Tolumonas auensis DSM 9187: one gene and its partner. The protein of the gene in region 1 interacts with the protein of each later gene in a pairwise test. Links are inferred from orthologs where the notes say so. Each region holds a gene or a part of one and is shown on either strand. Other genes may lie near its edges. The genes, in order: barA and clpA.

Evidence for each region.
Region 2: the proteins of barA (region 1) and clpA interact in binary tests that used the Escherichia coli proteins (3 or more experiments, as listed by UniProt). The link is inferred for Tolumonas auensis DSM 9187 from one-to-one orthologs.

What each region holds. Positions count from the first base shown.
Region 1 is NC_012691.1:3,013,408-3,020,849, reverse strand. What follows is about bases 3,752-6,997. They hold barA (two-component sensor histidine kinase BarA), read right to left. Parts: upstream 6,679-6,997; coding sequence 3,952-6,678; downstream 3,752-3,951. Other genes in these bases: rlmD (23S rRNA (uracil(1939)-C(5))-methyltransferase RlmD), read left to right, coding at 6,775-6,997; TOLA_RS14045 (1-acyl-sn-glycerol-3-phosphate acyltransferase), read left to right, coding at 3,752-3,923. Outside these bases: cAMP-activated global transcriptional regulator CRP, read right to left, coding at 1-49; TOLA_RS14060 (YheU family protein), read right to left, coding at 318-557; TOLA_RS14055 (aminotransferase-like domain-containing protein), read right to left, coding at 567-1,955; TOLA_RS14050 (LysE family translocator), read left to right, coding at 2,080-2,691; more of TOLA_RS14045, read left to right, coding at 2,805-3,751; more of rlmD, read left to right, coding at 6,998-7,442. UniProt on the Escherichia coli protein: Member of the two-component regulatory system UvrY/BarA involved in the regulation of carbon metabolism via the CsrA/CsrB regulatory system. Phosphorylates UvrY, probably via a four-step phosphorelay.
Region 2 is NC_012691.1:2,541,911-2,549,142, reverse strand. What follows is about bases 2,649-5,684. They hold clpA (ATP-dependent Clp protease ATP-binding subunit ClpA), read left to right. Parts: upstream 2,649-3,046; coding sequence 3,047-5,323; downstream 5,324-5,684. Other genes in these bases: TOLA_RS11785 (arginyltransferase), read right to left, coding at 5,643-5,684; infA (translation initiation factor IF-1), read right to left, coding at 5,387-5,605; clpS (ATP-dependent Clp protease adapter ClpS), read left to right, coding at 2,677-2,991. Outside these bases: tRNA 2-thiouridine(34) synthase MnmA, read right to left, coding at 1-145; TOLA_RS11815 (NUDIX hydrolase), read right to left, coding at 213-668; icd (NADP-dependent isocitrate dehydrogenase), read left to right, coding at 883-2,136; cold shock domain-containing protein CspD, read right to left, coding at 2,244-2,462; more of TOLA_RS11785, read right to left, coding at 5,685-6,386; aat (leucyl/phenylalanyl-tRNA--protein transferase), read right to left, coding at 6,383-7,087; trxB (thioredoxin-disulfide reductase), read right to left, coding at 7,217-7,232. UniProt on the Escherichia coli protein: ATP-dependent specificity component of the ClpAP protease. It directs the protease to specific substrates. It has unfoldase activity. The primary function of the ClpA-ClpP complex appears to be the degradation of unfolded or abnormal proteins.

The DNA of each region.
Region 1 (7,442 bases):
ATAGAAACCATTCCTGTGTTGGATCGCTTTGCGGTTTGCCGATTACCATTATCTGTCCTCTTGAGCGCCTGTGCATTGCATCACTGCGAAGAGTGATACATGCTTTTTTTATTTCTTACTATTTTGAGTCAATCGAAACATCAAAACAGGATCTGTGGCGAAAATGACACAAATTTAGTGACGAGCCCGTCCCTTTCCGGTAACGAACGAAGTTTAAACGTAAGCTCGCAATAACGACTTAGCATAAGGTGCAGAAAAAGTAATGACAAGAGATGCTTATGCAAATAAGCCGCTTGTTACAGCCGGAGTGGGATATTTTAAATTTCTGTTACATCCCCGATCACCTGGATGGCCTCTTTTGGCGCAATCGTCACTGATTCATGCAGTTCACTGTATAAGATGACTACATCACCGTGTTCCAGTTGCTGACGGACCTGCTCTACTTTTTCAGCCAGCGAGAATGTTTGTTCGCCATAATCGGTGCCTTCACGTAATACGAAGGATTCAATCAGGCTATCCAGGGTGGCGGCAGGGAGTTGTTGCCAGGGTATTATCATTGCATGACCTCATATCACCCATTGGGGAGTTGGTTCACTATCCAGTAATTGTCTCAATACCCGTAATGCTTTATCCAGCGAAATATTATCGGCCGGATGACTGATGGAAATACGCACTGCCTGCGGGGAAGGATAGTGCGCGGCAGCAAACAGCTCGGCCCCCGCGACACCGACACCATGCTGGTTTGTTGCCTGCACAAAGGCCTGACTACGCCAGTGAGCCGGGAGGGGTAACCAGGCATGCATACCACCTTCCTGATACTGTACCTGATAATGGCCTAAATGATGACGCAGCAGTGCTCCGCGTTCCCGTAATGTTTTCCGTTGTTGCAGTAACATACGGTCTGCTTGTCCGGATAACAGCCATTGGCAGGTCAGCTCAATCATCAGTGGCGTGATCATCCAGCTGGAACCACGTACAGCAATCGACATGGCCGCATGTAAATGTGCCGGTACCAGCATGTAGCCCAGACGCAATCCGGCACTGGTGTTTTTAGCAAAACTGCCCAGATGAATGACGCGTTCCGGCGCTAGCTCCACCAGTGCTGGCGGCCGAATTTCCGGTAATAGGCCATGGACATCGTCTTCAATGACCGTCAGCTGATAACGCTCGCACAGTGCCAGGATCTCCTCGCGCCGGGAGAGGCTCATGGTCGCAGTCGTCGGATTCTGAATTGTCGGCGTGAGATATAACGTCCGGTAGTTGCCGGTCTGACATGCCTTTTCCAGTGCCTGTGGCAAAAGACCTTCCTCATCCATCGTCAGCCCTTTCAGCTGAATGCGTAACGAATGCGATAATGTGCTGAGCCCCGGATAAGTCAGTCCTTCACATAATATGGTTTCTCCGACGGCACCGCAGGCCATCAGACTCAGTAATAAACCATTCTGAGCACCAAAACTGAAGAACAACCGCTCAGGTTGAGCTGTGCTGAATCCGTATTGACTCAGCCAGTGACAGACCGTTTCCCGCTGCGACAACTCGCCATTCACCGAACTGTATTCCATCAACGCATTGATGCGGCCGGGTGTTGCCAGCAATTGCTCCATGGCATCCCGGAAGGCATTTTCCCGATCCTGCAGGATCGGCAGGTTTTGCCACAATTCGATCCGGGAGGGATCCGGCTGACGGATGTGCCAGTTTAATGCCGGCTCTCCCGTTTCTTCGCGCACATAAGTGCCGGCACCGACTCTTGCGGTTACCCAGCCCTGATGTTCCGCTTCACTGTATGCGCGAGTGATGGTGCCAACCGTGACACCCAGTCGATCGGCTAGGGCGCGATGCGTCGGTAAGCGTTGCCCGGGTTGTAATTCACCCTGTTCCACCGCCTGACCGATAGCCTGCGCCAGTTGACGATAGAGCGGTCCCTGACCGGAAAGCTGCGGATTCCAAATTGTCATGGTGACAATAAACCTGTTGATCCTTTGAATGGCTTCAATATAACGTGAATTCAACGATTGATGTAGTTCAATTCCACTGTTTTTGATTAATTGTATCGATACAATTATTGCAAGGAGTAAACCAATGGAACAAAGCCTGTTATTGTCACTGATTGCTTTTGCCTGGATCACCTGTGTTACTCCTGGTCCGAACAACGTCATGCTGACCAGCTCCGGTGCCCGTTTTGGCTTCTGGCAATCCATTCAGCACATTGCCGGGATCAGTGGCGGTCTGGTTTGTATGCTGACTCTGATGGCGCTGGGCGTGGGTGCCGTATTCCAGCAATGGCCGTTGTTGCAGTGGATGCTGAAGATCGGCGGCTCGGGCTATCTGCTTTATCTGGCCTGGCAAATCGCGCAAGCCGGTATGCCAAAGCTGGATACGGCCGTCAAAACACAGACCATCAAGCCGTGGCGTTTTCATCAGGCGGTGTTGTTTCAGTTTATGAATCCGAAAGCCTGGCTGATGAGTCTGTCAGCAATTGGTAGTTTTACCCTGTTAGGTGAGCAGTATTGGTCATCGGTGATTTGGGTACTGGTGGTGTTTTGTCTGATTTGTTTAAAAACCAGCTCGATGTGGACTTTATTTGGCGTGAAAGTCGGTCAATGGTTAAAAACACCCAGAGCTTGGGAATATTGGAATCGCATCATGGGCGGATTAACGGCACTTTGTGTTGCGTTGATCTGGTTTGAGTGAAATGGGCGTTGCCATAAATCTGGATCGGGCTTATTTCCCGCCAATTAATAGTGTTTATGTCAAATCCGTGTAGAATTGCGCCGTTTTTACTCGCTGCATAGAAAGATATTGGCATGACAACATCGCTTGATGAATTGGATCGTTATAAAGAGATCCGTCCGTACAATGATAATGAAGTTCCGGCCGCGATCGAGCGACTGATCAGTGATGAAGAATTGATCAGTGCTGTGGCGCGTTTTCGTTTTCCACATGCGGTCAACTATTTTGGCTGGGTATTAAAACCCTTGATCCGGCGTGCGCTGCATAAGCGTGTCGCGAATGTCCGTACCGTCGATGATGTACAGCAACAGGTTGCCCATTTTATGGAGCAGATGATTGCGAAGACCACCGATGGCGTGACTTATTCTGGTCTGGAAAATCTGCAGTCAGGTAAGGGATATCTGTTTATCTCTAACCACCGTGATATTGCGATGGACCCTGCTTTCGTGAACTGGGGTCTGTATCAGTGTGGTCTGGATACGGCGCGTATTGCGATTGGCGATAATTTATTGCGTAAACCCTGTGCCACTGAACTGATGCGTCTGAACAAAAGTTTCATCGTAAAACGTTCGGCGAAAGGCCCGCGTGAGATGGCGAAAACCTTCAGTGAACTTTCCTCTTATATTGCGGATTCACTGCAGGAAGGTCACAACATCTGGATCGCACAGAAAGAAGGACGGGCGAAAGACGGTAATGACTGCACCGATCCTGCCATTCTGAAAATGTTCCACATGGCTGGTAAGCAGAAAAAGCTGGGCTTTGTGGAATATATGCAACAGCTGAACATTGTGCCGGTCGCGATCTCTTATGAATACGATCCGGGTGATGAAGCCAAGGCGCGCGAGCTGTACGAGACCTCAACGACTGGTTCTTACCAGAAAAGTGAATTTGAGGATATCGAGAGTATTGTGGCTGGTATCATTGGCTATAAGGGACGGGTGCATGTCAGTGTTGGCAAACCGCTGACCGATGGCTTTGAAACGCCGGAAGAACTAGCGCAAGTTATAGATCGTGCTATTCATAGCCAATATCGTCTGTTTGCATCCAATGTGCTGGCTGCTGGTGAAGCATCTGCCGACATCACTGCGGAACAACGCGCTCAGTTTGAACAGCGAATGGCTGCAATGGATCCGAAGTGGCGTGATATTGCGAAAGCAACTTATGCCAAACCGGTAGAAAATCAGCGCTCCTGAACTACCGCATGACATGACAGGCAGGTATTTAACCTGCCTGCTCTAACCATTTGGCCGACTCTTCTTTTACGGCAGCCATAATATCCAGCAACTCCAGTAATTCCGGTTCAAATGCACTGCAACTGAGGCCGGAACGTAGTCCCTGTTCCAGTCCGGCACAACTGGATTGCAATTGTGGTACGCCGCAATAGGCTGCCCCGCCACGTAATTTATGGATCGTATCGAGTAAGTCAGCACATTCTGTCCCTGCGGCGGAAGCCTCGATCATCGGCGTGATCTCATCAAAGCTGGCGACCAGCATCTGCAGCATATCTCGGGCCAGTGCTTCATTCCCTTTTACTTTTTCCAGCGCCAGGTTCCAGTCAATAAATGTTAGTCTGGCAGCAGTGGATTTGAGATCACTGAACTGCAGCAGCAGTCGTTTTAGCTGAATTTCATCGATTGGTTTTGACAGATACTCATCCATACCACTGGACATCAGACGTTCGCGCTCGCCGGGAGAGGCGTGTGCGGTGACGGCGATAATCGGTGTCAGTTTGTTACAGGTATTCTGATGGATGATCTGGCAGGCCTGAATACCGTCCATGATCGGCATCTGTACATCCATAAAAATAATATCAAAACGCGTCTTTTCCGCCAGAGAGACAGCCAGATGCCCGTCCTGACAGGAGTGGACCTCATCGACTAAGTCGTTTAGCAAAGCGACAATCAGTTTCAGGTTAGCCGGATTATCATCAACAGCCAGGATCCGTAACGGTAATTTCTCTTTATGCTGTTCTGCAGGTTCTGCCAGTATCTGTATCGGTGGCAATGGTTGTAGCAGGGCCTGGAGCAACTTGCTGTGGATCACCGGCTTACTGAGCGAATATATCTTATTATTCTGCATCAGTTTTTCATGCAGAGTCGGATCGCTGGAGTTAATTAATACGATTAATTTATCGAGCTGATAACGTTGCAGACAAAGATCAACCGTATGCTGGATTTGCTCCGTCGGGGTTTCGGGTGCAAAGCCGATGATCATGGCGTAGAACGACGCACCGGCATAAGTTTGTTCATCATTTTCCAGAACCGTCTGCATTTTCCATTCATTAAGCAGACTTAAACAGGACTCCCGGCTCCAGATTGCATTTTCCCACAACAGCACATTTTTCCCGGCCAGCAGTAACTGTTCCGCAGGGATATTCCCTTCCTCTGAAACCAGTTCTAACGGCATCGTGATCGTAAATTCAGAACCCTGGTTCGGTTCAGAATGCACCTGCATGGAACCATCCATCTGCTCAATCAGTTTCTGGCTGATCACCAGACCCAGCCCGGTACCGCCATAACGGCGTGAAATGGAACTGTCGCCCTGAATGAACGGCTGGAACAGACGCATCAGCTGCTCATCATCCATACCAATCCCGGTATCACGGATCCGGAACCGCAGCAGTACTTTTTGCTGGTCGATGGAAGGGGTGGTACTGACATGGATGTTCACCATTCCCTGTTCGGTGAACTTGATGGCATTACCGACGATATTGGTGATGATTTGCTGCAGACGTAATGGATCCCCGGCAACCAGATCCGGTATCGGCTGGCTGACCAGCAGCGATAACTCCAGCTTTTTGTCATGTGCCGACGGCGCCAGCAGCGTGACCGTATCATTAATCATTTCACGGATGTTGAACGGAATGTTTTCCAGCGTCAGCTTGCCGGCTTCCAGTTTCGAGAAGTCGAGGATGTCATTGATGATGCTGAGCAGATTCTTGGCTGAATGCTCGATGGTGCTTAAATAGTCACGCTGATGCAGGCTGAGCTGAGTCTTAAACAGCTGACGGGTAAAGCCAATGACGCCATTGAGCGGAGTTCGCAGTTCGTGCGACATGTTGGCCAGGAATTCGGATTTGATACGGGCCGCTTCCTGGGCACGCTTTTTCGCCATATCCAGTTCGACGTTCTGGATCTCGATCTGCTCTAACGTTTCCCGCAGATCGGAGGTGGCCTGATCGATACTCTGCTGCATTTCGTTATGGTATTCGCTGATCGCTTTCGCCATCGCGTTGATACCATTTTTCAGCATGTCCAGTTCACCATCCATCTTGCCGCGCACACGGGTATCCAGCCGGCCTTCACGAATATGATAAACCGCGCGTACCATACGGTTTATGGGCTCGATGACCACATGCACCAGATTCAGACCAAAAAACAGGCTCATGATCAAACCGAGCAGCACGATGAAAATGGCCGTCGCGGTATCCCGGTACTGCGCAATCACCGAGCGATCAATATTGAGCTGGATGGCCATGTAACCAATCACTTCCGGCGTACTGCTGGTTTGCAGCGACGTTTCACTCAGGCTGTTTTCTGCCAGAATAGGTGTCCGCAGGATAATATAGTCATCCAGATGTTCAACGCTGGTCAGCTCCGGAATACTTCTGCCTTCCGGCAAACGCATCTGCATAAAATCACGGTGAAAGTTCGAGGTGACAAACAGATTGTTGTCTTTGGTAAAGATCGCGATGGATTTAATCAGGGGTGAGTTACGACGATGACTGGTGCTGATCAACCGGCGCAGATCTTCCCGGCTGGAGCGGGTCAGGCCATATTCACTGGCAATTGCCAGCGGTTCTATCACGCTGGTGCCTTGCTCGATCATGAAATTTTCGATCTGCTGGTGGCGATGAAAAATAAAATAGCCAGCTAAAAGCGTACCGATCAGCAGCGTTGGTATAATAGTGAATGCAAGAACGCGGGCGCGCAGGCCATATTTCGTCATAGTCTGTTTTGGTTGACCCGTACTTGTGGGACAATAAAGTATTCCGGTGCTTCTCTTTCAGCATCATACCTACCTAACGATAAGCCACCAAGAGATATGGTTCAGTTTTTCCAACCCAAACCTAAAGCATTACCTACCCAGGCGGTAGAGATAACTATCGATAACTTGGATCACCACCTGACCGGTGTGGGTCGCTATCAGGGTAAAGCCTGTTTTGTCGAAGGAGTCCTGCCTGGCGAAAAAGTCAGTGTGCAGATCACCGAGCAGAAAAAGCAGTATGCTCATGCCCGGTTACGGCAGGTGATTGAGCCTTCTGCCGATCGCTGCGAACCTTTTTGTCCGGCATTCAAGCAATGCGGTGGTTGTAACGCACAAATGATGCCGCAAGCAATGCAATGCCAGGCAAAACAGCAAGGTGTGCAGCGTTTATTCCGGCAACTGGCCAAAATCGACCTGCCTGCACCGCTGTGGATCGAAAGCAGCGCCCCGCAAGCCTATCGACGTGTCTGCCGTCTGGCGGTGAAATACGATAAAAACAAACGTTGCGTGCTGGTTGGTTTCCGTCAAAAGCAAAGTCAGGCGCTGGTGGAAATTAACAGCTGCCCGGTGCTGACTGCTGCGTTATCGGCGCTCATCGTGCCATTGCGCACACTGATCAATGAGCTCAGTTCGGCTCGTGATGTCGGTCATATTGAACTGTATGAAACCGAAAGCGGGCTAGCGATGTTGCTGCGTCACAACGGTCGTCCGCCAGTAAAAGATAA
Region 2 (7,232 bases), 470 kb from region 1 along the record:
ACTCGTCTGAATCATCCTCTTCCCAGTTTTTCATAAACAGGCCTTCGACCTGATAGCCTTGTTGCTGGAGCAAATACGCTGAAACGGAAGAGTCTACACCGCCGGACATGCCGACGATGACTTTGATTTGGCTGTTGTTTGTCATCGGGATATCTGTAAAGATGGAAAATCGACGCGTATTTTAGCAAAAAAGCACCTCAACGCCTACAACCTCAGCGGCGATCTTTCAGTGTTGAAAGCGGTAGCCGGACGCCAGCCAGATAATCATCGAAGCATTCCATCACCAGCGGGCTACGTAACTGCTTGCCCAGCGCGCGAATTTCATCCATCGTTTTCCAGTGACAGGCTAAAATATCATTATCCGGATCCTGCGGATAATGCTCGCCCGGCGCTTCAGTGAGCTCACAGTAAAAACAGAAGCGCAGATAGGTGAGTTTACGATAAGGGCTGGTATACATATACGTGCCAAGCCAGCCATCAGGTGCCAGTGTTAACCCGGTCTCTTCCCTGATTTCGCGGCAGGCCGCCTGATAAATCGATTCGCCGGCTTCCAGATGCCCGGCTGGCTGGTTAAAGACATGACGACGGCGATCTAACTCTTCCACCAGTAAAAAACGATCTTCAAAACGAATAACGGCAGCAACGGTTATATTTGGACGAAAAGTCATGCTAACTCCTCAGAGAACCGCTATAGATTACCTGAACAGCTGTCACCGCGTCATCTTTAGTCGTCCGTACACAACAAACTGATTAAATGCATTTTGTTTTCGTGAAATCTGGCTTGCTATACCGAGACGCCGTTTGCAGAAGTCGACTGATGGGCTAAGATGACGGTCACAATAATGATTTGCAAGACAATAAACCGGAAGTCAGGAGACACAGATGGAAAGTAAAATCGTTGTACCCGCTACAGGTGAAAAAATTTCTGTTGATGCGGCGGGTAAGCTGGTCGTACCGAATAACCCAATCATTCCTTTCATTGAAGGTGATGGGATCGGTGTTGATGTGACTCCGGCCATGCTGAAAGTTGTGGATGCCGCAGTTGAGAAAGCCTACAAAGGCGAAAAGAAAATCTCCTGGATGGAAATTTACACCGGTGAGAAATCAACCAAGATTTACGGTGATGATGTATGGCTGCCAGCTGAAACCATGGACGCAATGCGCGAATACCATGTCGGTATCAAAGGCCCGCTGACCACACCAGTCGGTGGTGGTATCCGTTCTCTGAACGTAGCCCTGCGTCAGGAGCTGGATCTGTACGTTTGTCTGCGCCCGGTTCGTTACTATGAAGGCACACCAAGCCCGGTTAAACAACCAGAGCTGACTGACATGGTTATCTTCCGTGAAAACGCTGAAGACATCTATGCCGGTATCGAGTGGAAAGCCGATTCTGCCGAAGCGAAAAAAGTGATCGACTTCCTGCAAAACGAAATGGGTGTGAAGAAAATCCGTTTCCCTGAAAACTGTGGTATCGGTATCAAACCGATGTCAGAAGCTGGTACTAAACGTCTGGTGCGTGCTGCACTGGAGTATGTGATTGATAACGATCGCGACTCACTGACTCTGGTACACAAAGGCAACATCATGAAATTCACCGAAGGTGCCTTCAAAGACTGGGGTTACCAGCTGGCACGTGAAGAATTCGGTGCAGAACTGATTGATGGCGGCCCATGGTGCCAGTTCAAAAACCCGAAAACCGGCAAAAACATCATCGTTAAAGATGTGATTGCTGATGCGTTCCTGCAACAGATCCTGCTGCGTCCGGCTGAATACGACGTTATTGCCACCATGAACCTGAACGGTGACTACATTTCTGATGCGCTGGCCGCACAGGTCGGCGGTATCGGTATCGCGCCAGGCGCGAACATCGGTGACGGCATCGCGCTGTTTGAAGCCACTCACGGTACTGCACCGAAATATGCTGGTCAGGACAAAGTTAACCCGGGTTCACTGATCCTGTCTGCTGAAATGATGCTGCGTTATATGGGCTGGTTCGAAGCGGCTGATCTGATCGTGAAAGGTATGGAAGGTGCGATCCGTAACAAGACTGTGACCTACGACTTTGAACGTCTGATGGAAGGCGCAACCCTGCGTAAATGCTCTGAATTTGCTGACGACATGATCAGTCAGATGTAATTCATCCGGTGACCACAGTTTCAGGCTGTGGTTGTCAGAACGCAAAAAAACAGAAGCGGGAACCTGGTTCCCGCTTCTTCATTTAGGGTACATCCCGTTCTCTCTTGTTATGATTCCTGGGATGCGGTAGGGACAATGCTCGTGGCATGTGACCCTTTAGGCCCTGCTTGTACTTCAAACTCAACAGGCTGCCCCGCTTTCAGCGTCTTGTACCCGTTCATGTCGATAGTGGAATAATGAGCAAAAATATCATCACCGCCTTCATCCGGGCAGATGAAGCCAAAGCCTTTCGCATTGTTAAACCACTTTACGGTTCCAGTAGCCATACATCTACGTCCTCAGAGATGAAATTACTTTAAACGCCGTTGGGATGATCACCATCTGCCGTTGATTTTTATGGGTCAGCTGGTCACCAAAGCATCAATCTAGTGTAAAAAGTCAGTGAGTCAAGTGGCAGATCTCTAAAGCAAGAGCTATTTCAAATAGTATATTGACAACAATTCCTATCTCAGTAGTAATGAAAGAAAAAGGTAGTCGTAAATGGGTAAAACTCGTGTCTCTCCCACCCCGGGTACGGCGGCGGAGAGCAAAACTGAAATTCAGCCGCCTTCTATGTATAAAGTGGTATTGCTGAACGATGATTACACGCCGATGGATTTTGTCGTTGAGGTGTTGCAGCGTTTTTTCCGGATGGATCTGGAAAAGGCGACGCAGGTCATGCTGGCTGTGCACTATGACGGCAAAGGGATTTGTGGCGTCTATACTGCAGATATAGCAGAAACAAAAGTTGATCAAGTTAACCATTACGCTCGTAAGCATGAACATCCGTTGCTGTGTACTATGGAACAAGCCTGAAGATCAGCAGGTGCCCCTTGCATAGCGTTGTCGTCAGTTGGTTTGGGAGGTGCCCATGCTAAACAAAGAACTGGAAAAATCCATTAACCAGGCATTCAAGTCAGCAAGAGATGCGCGTCATGAGTTTATGACAGTAGAGCATTTGTTGCTGGCGTTAATCGATAACCACTCTGCTCATGATGCATTAGTGGCATGCGGGGCTGATATTGACCAACTGCGCAGAGAACTTACTGTTTTTCTGGAACAAACCACACCACTGATTCCGCTCGAAGAATTAGAACGGGATACGCAGCCTACACTCGGATTTCAGCGTGTGTTGCAACGTGCGGTCTTCCATGTCCAGTCTTCAGGCCATAACGAAGTCTTCGGCGCCAATGTGCTGGTGGCCATTTTCAGCGAGCAGGAATCACAGGCTGTTTATTTCCTTAAAAAAGCGGATATCAACCGGCTGGATGTCGTGAATTACATCTCGCATGGTGTACGTAAAGATGCACCGCATCAGGATGACTCGCATTCAGGTCATGATGCAGGTGAAGGTGAGGGCATGAGTGAAGAAGCCGCCGCCAACCAGATTGAAAACTTTGTTACCAACCTCAACCAGAAAGTCGTCGCAGGCGGTATTGATCCGTTGATCGGACGTGATGCTGAAGTGAACCGCACTATTCAGATTCTATGCCGTCGCCGGAAAAATAATCCGCTGCTGGTCGGTGAAGCCGGTGTGGGTAAAACCGCCATTGCTGAAGGGCTGGCTTACCGGATTGTGCATGGTGATGTGCCGGAAGTAATTGCTGATAACACCGTTTATTCGCTGGATATGGGCTCACTGCTGGCCGGCACCAAATATCGCGGTGATTTTGAAAAACGTTTCAAGATTGTGCTGAATCAGCTGGAACGGGAAAAAGGCGCCATTCTGTTTATTGATGAAATTCATACCATTATCGGTGCCGGCGCTGCTTCGGGTGGTCAGCTGGATGCAGCGAATCTGATCAAGCCGATTCTTTCTTCCGGTCAGCTGCGTTGCATGGGCTCTACAACCTATCAGGAATATTCGCAGGTCTTTGAAAAAGATCATGCGCTGGCGCGTCGCTTCCAGAAAATCGATGTGGTTGAACCGTCTGTTGATGACACTACCAAGATCCTGATTGGTCTGAAACCCCGTTATGAAGAGCATCATCACGTGCGCTATACCAATAAAGCGTTGCGTGCTGCTGCAGAGCTTTCCGCGAAATATATCAATGATCGTCATCTGCCGGACAAGGCAATCGATGTGATTGACGAAGTGGGGGCCAGTCAGCGTCTGCTGCCGCCAAGCAAACGCAAGAAAGTGATCAATGTGCCGGATATTGAAGCGATTGTGGCGAAAATTGCCCGTATTCCGGAAAAATCAGTTTCTTCCAGTGATCGCGATACCTTGCGTAATCTGGAACGTAATCTGAAACTGGTGGTGTTTGGTCAGGATAAAGCGATTGAAGTGCTGACCGATGCGATCCGCCTAAGCCGTTCCGGTCTGGGCAATGAGCGCCGTCCGGTAGGTTCATTCCTGTTTGCTGGCCCGACCGGTGTCGGTAAAACAGAAGTCACTCTGCAACTGGCCAAAGCGATGGGCATTGAACTGCTGCGCTTTGATATGTCGGAATATATGGAGCGGCATACAGTTTCCCGCCTGATTGGTGCACCACCGGGCTATGTCGGCTATGAACAGGGTGGGTTACTGACGGATGCCGTGATCAAACAGCCGCATTGTGTTGTGCTGCTTGATGAAATTGAGAAAGCGCATCCGGATGTATTCAATCTGCTGCTGCAGGTGATGGATAACGGTACCTTGACCGATAACAATGGCCGTAAGGCCGATTTCCGGAATGTCGTGCTGGTGATGACCACCAATTGCGGGGTACAGGAAACACAGCGTAAATCAATTGGCTTCCAGCAACAGGATCATACACATGATGCGCTGTCGGAAATCAACCGGACCTTTACGCCGGAGTTCCGTAACCGTTTAGACAACATTATCTGGTTTAACCATCTGGATATGGATGTGATCCATCAGGTCGTTGATAAGTTTATTGTTGAACTGCAAGCACAGCTTGATGCCAAAGGCGTGTCACTGGAAGTTACTTCTGCAGCCCGTCACTGGCTGGCTGAAAAAGGATACGACAAGTCCATGGGCGCACGTCCGATGGGCCGTCTGATCCAGGAACAGATGAAGAAACCATTAGCCAACGAACTGCTGTTTGGTGAACTGGTTGCAGGCGGAAGTGTTAAGGTTGACTTGCAGGATGACAAACTGAAGTTCGACTTTACGCCGAACAAGGAAATTGTCTTGCAGCCATAACGGGTCGTTAAGACCAAAAGAAAAAAGCCCCGGATGATACTGGGGCTTTTTTCTATCTGGATCTTAACGAGAACGGAATACGATGCGACCTTTGGACAGGTCGTAGGGAGTCAGCTGCACTGTTACTTTGTCACCGGTCAGAATACGGATGTAGTTTTTGCGCATTTTGCCGGAGATATGAGCCGTTACCACGTGACCGTTTTCAAGTTCAACACGGAACATTGTATTAGGCAGGGTCTCCAGAATCGTCCCTTGCATCTCGATACTGTCTTCTTTAGACATTGAATCCTCGTAATTACCACCAAAAAAATCTGCTGGATCATGCCGGATTTAACTGGTTGTGTAAAGTTCGGTCAGTCGGAATGGTGTATTTTTTCCAGACTTTATTTTCCAGACGCTCATGTGGCAGGTAACTGGATTTGTAATTCATCTTCTTGCAGTTGTCGACCTGATAGCCCAGATAGAGATAAGTCCGGCCCATGTGCAGTGCCAGCTGTAACTGCGTCAAGATGGCATAAGTGCCGAGAGAACGGGCCTCAAACTCCGGATCATAAAAAGTGTACATAGCGCTCAGGCTATCCGGTAATGCATCGGTGACAGCGACAGCAATTAATTTATCTCTCTGATAAAACTCCAGAAAAACAGGATTCAACCAGTCAGAAAAAAGAAACTGTTTGTATTGGCTGTAGCTGGGCGGATACATGCTGCCATCAAAATGTCGTTGCTGGATATAACGCTCATACAGTGCGTAATAAGCCGGTTTATCGGTATCATTTAATTGCCAGCTGATATCACTGTTTTTGTGTAACACCCGGCGCTGTTTACGGCTGGGTGCAAACTCAGCGGCCTTAATCCGTAATGACTGGCAGGCTGAGCATTGGGTGCAATGCGGGCGGTAGATATCATTACCACTACGCCGGAAACCAGCTTGCAGCAGAGCCTCATAACCGGATGCAGTCCGATAGTTGTCATCCATCAGCACAATAAGCTGCTCATATTGTTCCGGCAGGTAACTGCAGGTATGCGCGGGAGTTATACCAACCCGCAATGGCGTCGGATTCATAATGTCAGTACCTGCGGTTGCCAGCATTCAGCCGGAAATGATTGTTCGCGCAACTGAGCCAGCTGGCGTAAAAATTCTGCCCGGGGCCATTCCTGTACCCCCATGGTTTCGAGGTAACTGTTCTGCATCTGACAATCAATTAAGGGGGCATCATAACGGGAAAGGTGCCGGCATAACGCGACCAGCGCCAGTTTTGATGCATCCGTCTGCCGGTGAAACATGGATTCACCACAAAATAGTTTACCTACGCTGAGACCATACAAGCCGCCCACCAGCTGGTCGTTATCCCAGACTTCGACTGAATGCGCCTGTCCCATCTCATGCAATACCGCATACGACTGCATAAACTCACTGGTGATCCAGGTGTCTTCTGAATAGCGTCGTGGCGCGGCACAGGCAGTGACGACATCCATAAACGCGTGGTTAACCGTAAACCGCAGTGACGTTTTGTTCAGCGTTTTCCGTAATGAACGGCTGATATGCAGTTGCGCCACCGGTAAGACCCCACGGGGATCGGGTGACCACCAGAGAATGGGCTGATACGGGCTGAACCAGGGGAAAATACCATTATAGTAAGCGGTTAATAACCGGGCCGGGGACAGGTCTCCGCCAATTGCCAGCAGTCCGTTGGGCTCGGTCAATGCCTCTTCCGGTGAAGGAAAATACAGTGTGGAGTCCAGTTCAGTCAGATAAATCGTCATCAACTACATTCATTTGAAAAGACGCGCTGATCTGATAATAACCAGCATGCCCGGTTTTGTCATGGCGTCATATCGCCGCCATAAAAAATGCCGCACAAGGCGGCATTCCGGAAAAGAGAGTGAAGCGGATTATTTCGCCAGACTA